Regions from separate parts of the Dechloromonas sp. ZS-1 genome, predicted to be linked through region 3. Evidence: predicted binding sites of a transcription regulator. Region 3 holds the regulator's gene; each other region holds the start of a gene.
What was found. The regulator FNR, encoded in region 3, switches genes on or off when oxygen is low (the NO sensors DNR and NnrR bind a similar motif). The targets are predictions, from matches to a motif close to TTGANCTAGNTCAA.

Region 1: the regulator FNR is predicted to act here: its motif matches at 1,063-1,076, upstream of AACO21_RS13520 (cytochrome c oxidase subunit 3 family protein).
Region 2: the regulator FNR is predicted to act here: its motif matches at 1,097-1,110, upstream of AACO21_RS06670 (chaperone NapD).
Region 4: the regulator FNR is predicted to act here: its motif matches at 654-667, upstream of ccoN (cytochrome-c oxidase, cbb3-type subunit I).

What each region holds. Positions count from the first base shown of each region.
Region 1 covers NZ_JBDIYD010000012.1:47,114-49,313, reverse strand. The annotation lists gene AACO21_RS13525 (cbb3-type cytochrome c oxidase subunit I) at 1-997, shown strand, start outside; gene AACO21_RS13520 (cytochrome c oxidase subunit 3 family protein) at 1,112-1,705, shown strand; gene AACO21_RS13515 (cytochrome C oxidase subunit IV family protein) at 1,702-1,968, shown strand; gene AACO21_RS13510 (CbbQ/NirQ/NorQ/GpvN family protein) at 1,965-2,200, shown strand, end outside.
Region 2 covers NZ_JBDIYD010000003.1:321,919-324,118, reverse strand. The annotation lists gene ahpF (alkyl hydroperoxide reductase subunit F) at 1-227, opposite strand, end outside; gene ahpC (alkyl hydroperoxide reductase subunit C) at 346-909, opposite strand; gene AACO21_RS06670 (chaperone NapD) at 1,183-1,449, shown strand; gene napA (nitrate reductase catalytic subunit NapA) at 1,446-2,200, shown strand, end outside.
Region 3 covers NZ_JBDIYD010000005.1:143,628-145,827, reverse strand. The annotation lists gene AACO21_RS09265 (hypothetical protein) at 1-412, shown strand, start outside; gene AACO21_RS09260 (SirB2 family protein) at 409-786, shown strand; gene fnr (fumarate/nitrate reduction transcriptional regulator Fnr) at 794-1,537, opposite strand; gene hemN (oxygen-independent coproporphyrinogen III oxidase) at 1,622-2,200, shown strand, end outside.
Region 4 covers NZ_JBDIYD010000004.1:83,973-86,172, reverse strand. The annotation lists gene AACO21_RS07820 (heavy metal translocating P-type ATPase) at 1-267, shown strand, start outside; gene ccoS (cbb3-type cytochrome oxidase assembly protein CcoS) at 267-458, shown strand; gene ccoN (cytochrome-c oxidase, cbb3-type subunit I) at 764-2,191, shown strand.

The DNA.
Region 1 (2,200 bases), on a different contig from region 3:
CGAGTTCCTCGAACAGCCGCTGCCGACCAAGCTCGGTATCGTCGTCGTCGCCCTGGCCTTCCTGTTCAACATCACCATGACGGTGCTGAAGGGCAAGAAGACCTCGATTTCGCTGGTGCTGCTGATCGGTCTGTGGGGCCTCGCCGTCTTCTTCCTGTTCTCCTTCTACAACCCGGTGAACGTCGTTCTCGACAAGTTCTTCTGGTGGTGGACGGTGCACCTGTGGGTGGAAGGCGTTTGGGAACTGATCCTGGGTTCTTTCCTGGCCTTCGTGCTGATCAAGACCACCGGTGTCGACCGTGAAGTCATCGAGAAGTGGCTATACGTCATCGTCACCCTGACCCTGATCACCGGCATCATCGGTACGGGTCACCACTACTACTGGATCGGTACGCCGGAATACTGGCAGTGGTGGGGTTCCATCTTCTCCGCACTGGAACCGATCCCGTTCTTCGCGATGACCGTCTTTGCCTTCAACATGGTTAACCGTCGCCGCCGCGAGCATCCGAACAAGGTTGCCGTGCTGTGGGCGCTGGGTACTGGCGTGATGGCGTTCCTGGGCGCTGGCGTGTGGGGCTTCCTGCACACCCTGGCTCCGGTGAACTACTACACCCACGGTACGCAGATCACCGCTGCACACGGCCACATGGCCTTCTACGGTGCCTACGCGATGGTTGTCCTGATGATGATCTCCTACGCCATGCCGATCATGCGCGGCCGTGCTGCCAACAGCAACAAGTCGCAAGTCATCGAAATGTGGGCGTTCTGGCTGATGACCATCGCCATCGTCTTCATCACCCTCTTCCTGACCGCCGCCGGCATCCTGCAAGTCTGGCTGCAGCGTGTTTCCGACACGCCGCTGCCCTTCATGGTTGCCCAGGACAAGATCGCCTTGTTCTACTGGATGCGTGAATGGACTGGCGTGGTGTTCCTGATCGGCCTCGTCCTCTACATCGCCAGCTTCTTCATTGGCGGTGACGAGAAGGAAGCTGCCTGATCGGCACTCGATTCCTCCAGTAGCACTTCAGGCGCGGCGCTTCGGCTCCGCGCCTTTTTTCATTTTTGGGCCACATCAAAGGTTGACCGCAGGAGGGCTCGCTAAGATGCCGCCATGCATACCGCTTCCACCCCGGCCCTGCCCCAGTCCGCCCCGCGCCGGCTGCCCGGCGATCTGGCCATCTGGTTCTTCATCCTGGCCGAAATGCTGGCCTTTGCCGTATTTTTCGCGGCCTATGCCTTTGCCCGGACCAAAAACGTGGAGATGTTCAATCTCTACCAGCAAACGCTGGACCGTGACCTGGGGGCGATCAACACCGTTCTCCTGATCACCGGCTCCTGGTGTGTCGTGCTCGCCGTACAGGCAGCCCATCGCGACGATCAATCCGCCATCAGCCGCAATCTGCTGCTCGGCTTCCTGTGCGGCGGTGGCTTCATCGCCGTCAAGGTGATCGAATACGCTGCCAAATTCGGGGCCGGGATCAGCCTGTCGACCAACACCTTCTACATGTTCTACATCTCGCTGACCTTCTTCCATTTCATGCATGTCCTGCTTGGCATGGTCATCCTGGCGATCCTGTGGTTTCAGTCCCGGCAAGGGGTGTACACCAGCCAGCAGGCCAATGGCCTGGAAAGCGGCGCGGCCTACTGGCATATGGTCGACCTCCTGTGGATCGTGCTTTTCCCCCTGGTTTATGTGATGCGATGAACGCGCTGAAGAATCCCGCCCACCGCGCCTGGCTGCTCCTCATCGTGGCCACCCTGATCACCTGGTATCTTGGTGAAGTCGGCGCTGCCGGCACCACCGCCATCGTGACCATGCTGCTGATCGCCTGCCTGAAGGGGCGGCTGGTCATCCTCGATTTCATGGAGCTGCGCGATGCTCCGCGCCTCTGGCGCATCCTGCTTGAAGGCTGGATGCTGCTGGTTTCCGCCCTCATTCTGCTTGCCTACTGGATGTCACTCAAATGACCGACCTGCCGTTCTACGAACCTTCCGGCGACGAAATTGCCCTCTTTGAACACGCCTACCGCGAGCGCCTGCCCCTCCTGATCAAAGGTCCGACCGGCTGCGGCAAGACGCGTTTCGTGGCCCACATGGCGGCGCGCCTCAAGCTCCCGCTGTATACGGTGGCCTGCCACGACGATCTGACCGCCGGCGATCTGGTCGGGCGCCACCTGATTTCGGATCAGGGCACTTACTG
Region 2 (2,200 bases), on a different contig from region 3:
TGAATGCGCGGCGCATGGCCGGCTTCGGCGATGCCGAAGGAGGGGCGCAGGCGGTGCTGCCCGTCGTTACGAATGCTGACCTTGTCGGAGAGGGCGGCAATATCGTCCAGCAGGCTGCGCATTTCCTGCGCCTTGTCGCTGTCGTCCAGTGAGGCGACCAGTTCGACCGGGCGCTGGAGGCGTTCGAGATAGGCCTTCAATTGGGCCTGAATGGTGGTGTCGAGCATGGTGTTCTCCCTAGGCTGATTTTCACTGCTTTGCGACGGTCGACCGTCGCAAAGCGCTGAAATCCCGCCGCCGGGGATGCGGCGGGAAGCGTTTCTCTGTTGAGATCGGGCTTGAGATTTAGATCTTGCCGACCAGGTCCAGCGACGGGGCCAGGGTCTTTTCGCCTTCCTTCCACTTGGCCGGGCAGACTTCGCCCGGGTGGGCGGCGGTGTATTGGGCGGCCTTCAGCTTGCGCAGGGTTTCGGAAACGTCGCGGGCGATTTCGTTGGAGTGGATTTCAACGGTCTTGATCACGCCGGCCGGGTTGATCACGAAGGTGCCGCGCAGGGCCAGGCCCTCTTCCGGGATATGCACGCCGAACGCGTTGGTCAGGGCGTGGGTCGGGTCGCCGATCAGCGGGAACTGGGCCTTGCCGACGGCCGGCGAGGTTTCGTGCCAGACCTTGTGCGAGAAATGCGTGTCGGTGGTGACGATGTACACCTCGGCGCCGGCCTTCTGGAACTCGGCGTAGTTGTTGGCGGCATCTTCGATTTCGGTCGGGCAGTTGAAGGTGAAGGCGGCCGGCATGAAGATCAGGACGGACCACTTGCCCTGCAGGCTGGCTTCGGTGACTTCGATGAACTTGCCATTGTGGAAAGCCTGGGCCTTGAACGGTTGAACTTGGGTGTTGATCAGCGACATGGTGTGCTCCTGTGTGGGTTTGAAGTAACAACAGGACGCATTGTAGGAATCGACGCTTGATTGATCCAATTGATCTTTTAAATTTGATCGATTGTGATTGCTAATTGATCGGTCGCCTTTTCTACTACCAATTAACTAGTCGCGAATATCACCAAAGTCGTAGGTTGTACCTGCCAGGGGTATGAAGTTGACGCATATCAAACTTGCCAGCCCCCCCCCTCCGGAAGATAGCGGCATCTGAATAACCTTTGGGTTGATGGAGGTATAGGCGGGATGAATATTTCCAGTGCCATTCTGCATGTTGCGCCGCTGCAATTGACGGCCGCGCGCACGGCAATCGAGGAACTGCCCGGTGTGGAAATCCACGCCGAAAGCCCGGAGGGCAAGATGGTGGTGGTCATCGAAGACAGCGATACAAATTCGGCCGCGGATACCTACGTGGCCCTGCATGGTATTCCCGGCGTCGCCTCGGTAGCCATGGTCTATCAGTACAGCGACGACGAACCAGAAACATCAGATACCGAGGAGGTACAAGCGTGAAACTCAATCGACGCGACTTTATCAAGGCCAATGCCGCTGCTGCAGCCATGACTGCGGCAGGCATGCAGGCCGGGACGGCCGTGGCTGCGGGCGGCAAGGATGAAATTCGCTGGGACAAGGCACCGTGCCGTTTTTGTGGCACCGGCTGTTCCGTGCTCGTGGGGACGCAGGAGGGCCGCGTGGTGGCCACTCAGGGCGATCCGGACGCGCCGGTCAACCGTGGTCTGAACTGCATCAAAGGCTATTTCCTGTCGAAGATCATGTATGGCTCGGACCGTCTGAAGACGCCGATGCTGCGCATGACCAATGGTAAGTACGACAAGAACGGCGAGTTTGCGCCGATTTCCTGGAAGCAAGCCTTTGACATCATGGAAGAGAAGGTCCGGGCGACCCTCAAGGCCAAAGGACCGAACGGCCTGGCCATGTTTGGCTCGGGGCAGTGGACGGTTTGGGAAGGGTACGCCGCATCCAAGCTGATGAAGGCCGGCTTCCGCACGAATAACCTGGATCCCAATGCCCGCCACTGCATGGCGTCGGCAGTTGCGGGCTTCATGCGTACCTTCGGGATCGATGAGCCGATGGGCTGCTACGATGACATCGAGCACGCCGATGCCTTCTTCCTGTGGGGCTCGAACATGGCCGAGATGCATCCCATTCTGTGGACCCGCATCACCGACCGCAAGCTCTCGAACAAGCATGTCAAAGTGGGCGTGCTGTCGACCTTCGAACATCGCTCCTTCGAGTTGGCCGA
Region 3 (2,200 bases):
GCAGTTGACCGTCGCCCTGCGTCCCGCTGTGAGTGAAGCGCCGGCGTGGTCGCTGGCGTTCGGCATGCTTGTCCTGGTGGGCGCGTTCATGTCATTCATCGTTGGCATGTTGTACAAAATCCTGCCCTTCCTGGCTTGGCTCCATTTGCAAAATCTGGTGCCGGGCGGCAAGGGCGTGCCGGCCATGAACCGCTTGTTGCCGGAGGCCGGGGCCGCCCAGCAGTTCTGGTCGCATGTCGTGTTGAGTTTTTTGCTGCTGCTGGCCGTGATTTACCCCTTGCCGCTGACCTGGGTGCTGGCGGGGTTGGCCGGTCTGTTTTCGCAGGGTTGGTTGCTCTATCACCTCTGGCGCGTCGCTCATCTGTACTGGCGCCATCTCAAAGTGATTCAGCTGGGTAAAGCCGCCGCATGAGTTATCTGGCCATCAAGCACCTGCACGTGACCTGCGTGATCCTGAGCGGTCTCGGATTTGCCGTGCGGGCGTGGTGGATGCTGCAGGAGAGCCTCCGGCTCCAGCATCGCCTGACGCGTGTCCTGCCGCATCTGATCGACAGCACCCTGCTTGCATCGGCGCTGACGCTGGCCTGGATGAGCGGGCAGTATCCCTTCGTTCAGGGCTGGCTGACAGCCAAGGTGCTGGGGCTGCTTGTCTATATCGTGTGCGGCAGCATGGCGCTCAAGCGCGCACGCAGCCGAGCTGCACGGGGGCGCTGGCTCCTGGCGGCCCTGTTTGCCTACGCTTATATCGTCCTCACGGCGCTGACCCGCAATCCGGGCCTGATCTGAGCCCGGTTCAGCAGGTGCGGTGATTCATCAGGGCCTTCAGGCCTGCTACGTTGAGAATGCGGATGTGTTTCTGCTGGACGGCGATGTAGCCTTCTTCCTGGAACTTGGAGAAGGCGCGGGAAACGGTTTCCAGTTTCAGGCCCAGGTAGCTGCCGATCTCTTCACGCGTCATGCGCAGGTAGAACTCGGTATGCGAGAAGCCGCGGGCCGTGAAACGCTGCGACAGATTGAGCAGGAAGGCTGCCAGTCGTTCCTCGGCGCGCATGGTGCCGAGCAGCATCATGACGCCATGGTCACGCACGATTTCGCGGCTCATGACCTTGTGGAAATGGTGCTGCAGCGTGTGGATTTCGCGCGACAGGGTTTCCAGCTTGGCAAAGGGAATGGCGCAGATTTCGCTGTCTTCCAGCGCCACCGCGTTGCAGGTGTGGTGTTCGGTGCTGATGCCGTCGAGGCCCAGCAATTCGCCGGCCATCTGGAAACCGGTGACCTGTTCACGGCCGTCTTCGAGCAGCACATCGGTTTTGAAGAAACCGGCGCGGATGGCGTAGATGGCATCGAAGGTTTCTCCGGCGCGGTACAGATGGTCGCCGCGCTTGATACGGCGGCGCGTCGAGACCAGATCGTCGATGCGTTCCAGTTCTTCCAGGGAGAGGCCGAAGGGGAGGCACAGCTCGCGCAGATTGCAATTCGAGCAGGCAGTCTTGATGAGCGAGAGCGGGTGCTCTGGCTGGGCGGAACCGTGGGGCATCTCAACCTGCTTTCGATTGATCCATGTCAACCGCTATTTTGCCGCATCCAGACATAATTGGGGCCAAAATAGGTGACATGTTTAATGAATTTCGCAACTGAAAACCTCGTCTTCGATCCCCAGATCATTCGTCGCTTTGATGTGAATGGTCCGCGTTACACGTCTTATCCGACCGCTGACCGCTTCGTCGAGGCGTTCGATGCCGAGGCCGCAGCGCTTTGGTTGGGGAAGCGCAACATCGGCGGCATCAGCCGGCCGTTGTCATTATACTTCCACATCCCGTTCTGCAATACCATCTGCTATTACTGTGCCTGCAACAAGATCATCACCAAGGATCACGGGCGCAGCGCCAAATACCTGAAGTACCTGGCCAAGGAACTGAAGCTCCAGAGCGAGGCGCTGGAAGGGTGCGATGGCAAGCATGAAGTCATCCAGCTGCATTGGGGCGGCGGTACGCCGACCTTCCTGTCGCATGACGAAATGCGCCAGCTGATGGCCGAGACACGCAAGCATTTCAAGCTGCTGGAAGGCGGCGAGTTCTCCATTGAAGTCGATCCACGCAAGGTCGATGCCGCTACGGTTGCCTTGCTGGGCGAACTGGGCTTCAACCGAATGAGCGTCGGCGTGCAGGATTTCGACGAGCGCGTGCAGGTGGCGGTCAAT
Region 4 (2,200 bases), on a different contig from region 3:
GGCGGCGCGCAGTTGGCCCGTGCTCAGTCTGATTTCGTACTGCTCTCTGAAAATCTGGTTCATCTGACGCAAGGTTTGCAGCGGGCGGGGATGACCCTCCGCATCATCCGCCAGAATCTCTGGTGGTCGTTTGCGTACAATTTTGTCGCGCTGCCGCTGGCCATTGCGGGTTATGTCACCCCGTGGATGGCCGGTATCGGTATGTCGGCGAGCTCTTTGCTTGTGGTGCTGAATTCGCTGAGAATTCAGCGCATGGAGAATGATTGATGGAAAGCGTTTATTTGTTGATACCGGTCTCTGTCCTGCTCGTCTTCGGGATTGCATTTGCCTTTTGGTGGTCGGTCCGAAGCGGTCAGTTTGACGATCTGGAGGGGCCGGGCTTCAAAATCCTGATGGATGACGACAAGGCGCCAGGTGGGCATGCGGTGAAAAAAGACCCCGGGGAAGAAAAAGTTTGACCTGCGTCAACGCAGGTTGAAGGCATTTTTAACAGAATAGCCTCATTGTGAAGCAATTGCTTCACGTCATTTCTCTGTTGGGGTTGGGGTGCGTTGCGACGCACCCTTTTTTTTGCCCGCACGCCAGGGGATGTCGCGCCACAGGCTTGTGGCAGTTGGGTTTTGGCCAATATTTTTATCTAGATAATTGGTAGGTTGATCTAGGTCAAAACCCCCGCTTCCACTTAGAATACCATCCGTTTTTATGCGCCACCTTGGGTTCAGGGAGGTGGACATCGTTTTTTTTATTAACGAGAGGTGGGTTCATGTCTGGAACGCAAACCACATATAACGATAAGGTCGTACGGCAATTCGCCGTCATGACCGTCATCTGGGGCATCGTCGGCATGCTTGTCGGTGTCATCATTGCAGCTCAGCTGGTCTGGCCGGAGCTGAACATTGGTCCGTGGCTGCACTTTGGCCGCCTGCGTCCGCTGCATACCAACGCGGTTATTTTCGCGTTTGGTGGCTGCGCGCTGTTTGCAACGTCGTACTGGGTCGTGCAGCGTACCTGCCACACCCGTCTTTGGGGTGGTCCGCTGATCCCCTTCACTTTCTGGGGCTGGCAACTGATCATTGTTCTGGCTGCCGTGACCCTGCCGCTGGGTATTACCAGTGGTAAGGAATATGCGGAACTGGAATGGCCGATTGATATTCTGATCACCTTGGTCTGGGTGTCTTACGCAGCTGTCTTCATCGGTACGATGGTGAAGCGCACCGTCTCCCACATCTACGTGGCGAACTGGTTCTTTGCTGCGTTCATCATCGCTGTCGCACTGCTGCATCTCGGTAACAGCATGGCCCTGCCGGTGACGCTGACCAAGTCCTACTCCGCTTACTCCGGTGTTCAGGATGCAATGATTCAGTGGTGGTATGGCCACAACGCCGTTGGCTTCTTCCTGACGGCAGGCTTCCTGGGCATGATGTACTACTTCGTTCCGAAGCAGGCTGGCCGTCCGGTTTATTCCTATCGTCTCTCGGTTGTTCACTTCTGGGCGCTGATCTTCACGTACATGTGGGCGGGTCCGCACCACCTGCACTACACCGCGCTGCCGGATTGGACTCAGTCTGTCGGTATGATCTTCTCTCTGATCCTGTTGGCTCCGTCCTGGGGCGGCATGATCAACGGCATCATGACGCTGTCGGGTGCCTGGCATAAGCTGCGCGATGATCCGGTTCTGAAGTTCCTGATCACCTCCCTGTCCTTCTACGGTATGTCCACCTTCGAAGGCCCGATGATGTCGATCAAGACGGTGAACGCACTGTCTCACTACACCGACTGGACCGTTGGTCACGTGCACTCTGGTGCGCTGGGCTGGGTTGCCATGGTGTCGATCGGCTCCATCTACTACCTGCTGCCGCGCCTCTTCGGTAAGTCCGAAATGTTCAGCACCAAGCTGGTGACGGTTCACTTCTGGGTCGCCACGATTGGTACCGTGCTCTATATCGCCTCCATGTGGATTGCCGGTGTGATGCAGGGTCTGATGTGGCGTGCAGTTAATGCTGACGGTACGCTGGCTTACAGCTTCGTCGAGTCCGTGAAGGGTTCCTACCCGTTCTGGGCAATCCGTTGGCTGGGTGGCGTCTTGTTCCTGTCCGGTATGCTGATCATGGCCTACAACATGTTCAAGACCATGGCAGGCGGCAAGACCGAAGATGTGCCGGTGATCGCTCCGGCTGGTCATCACGCCTGATTAGGGAGA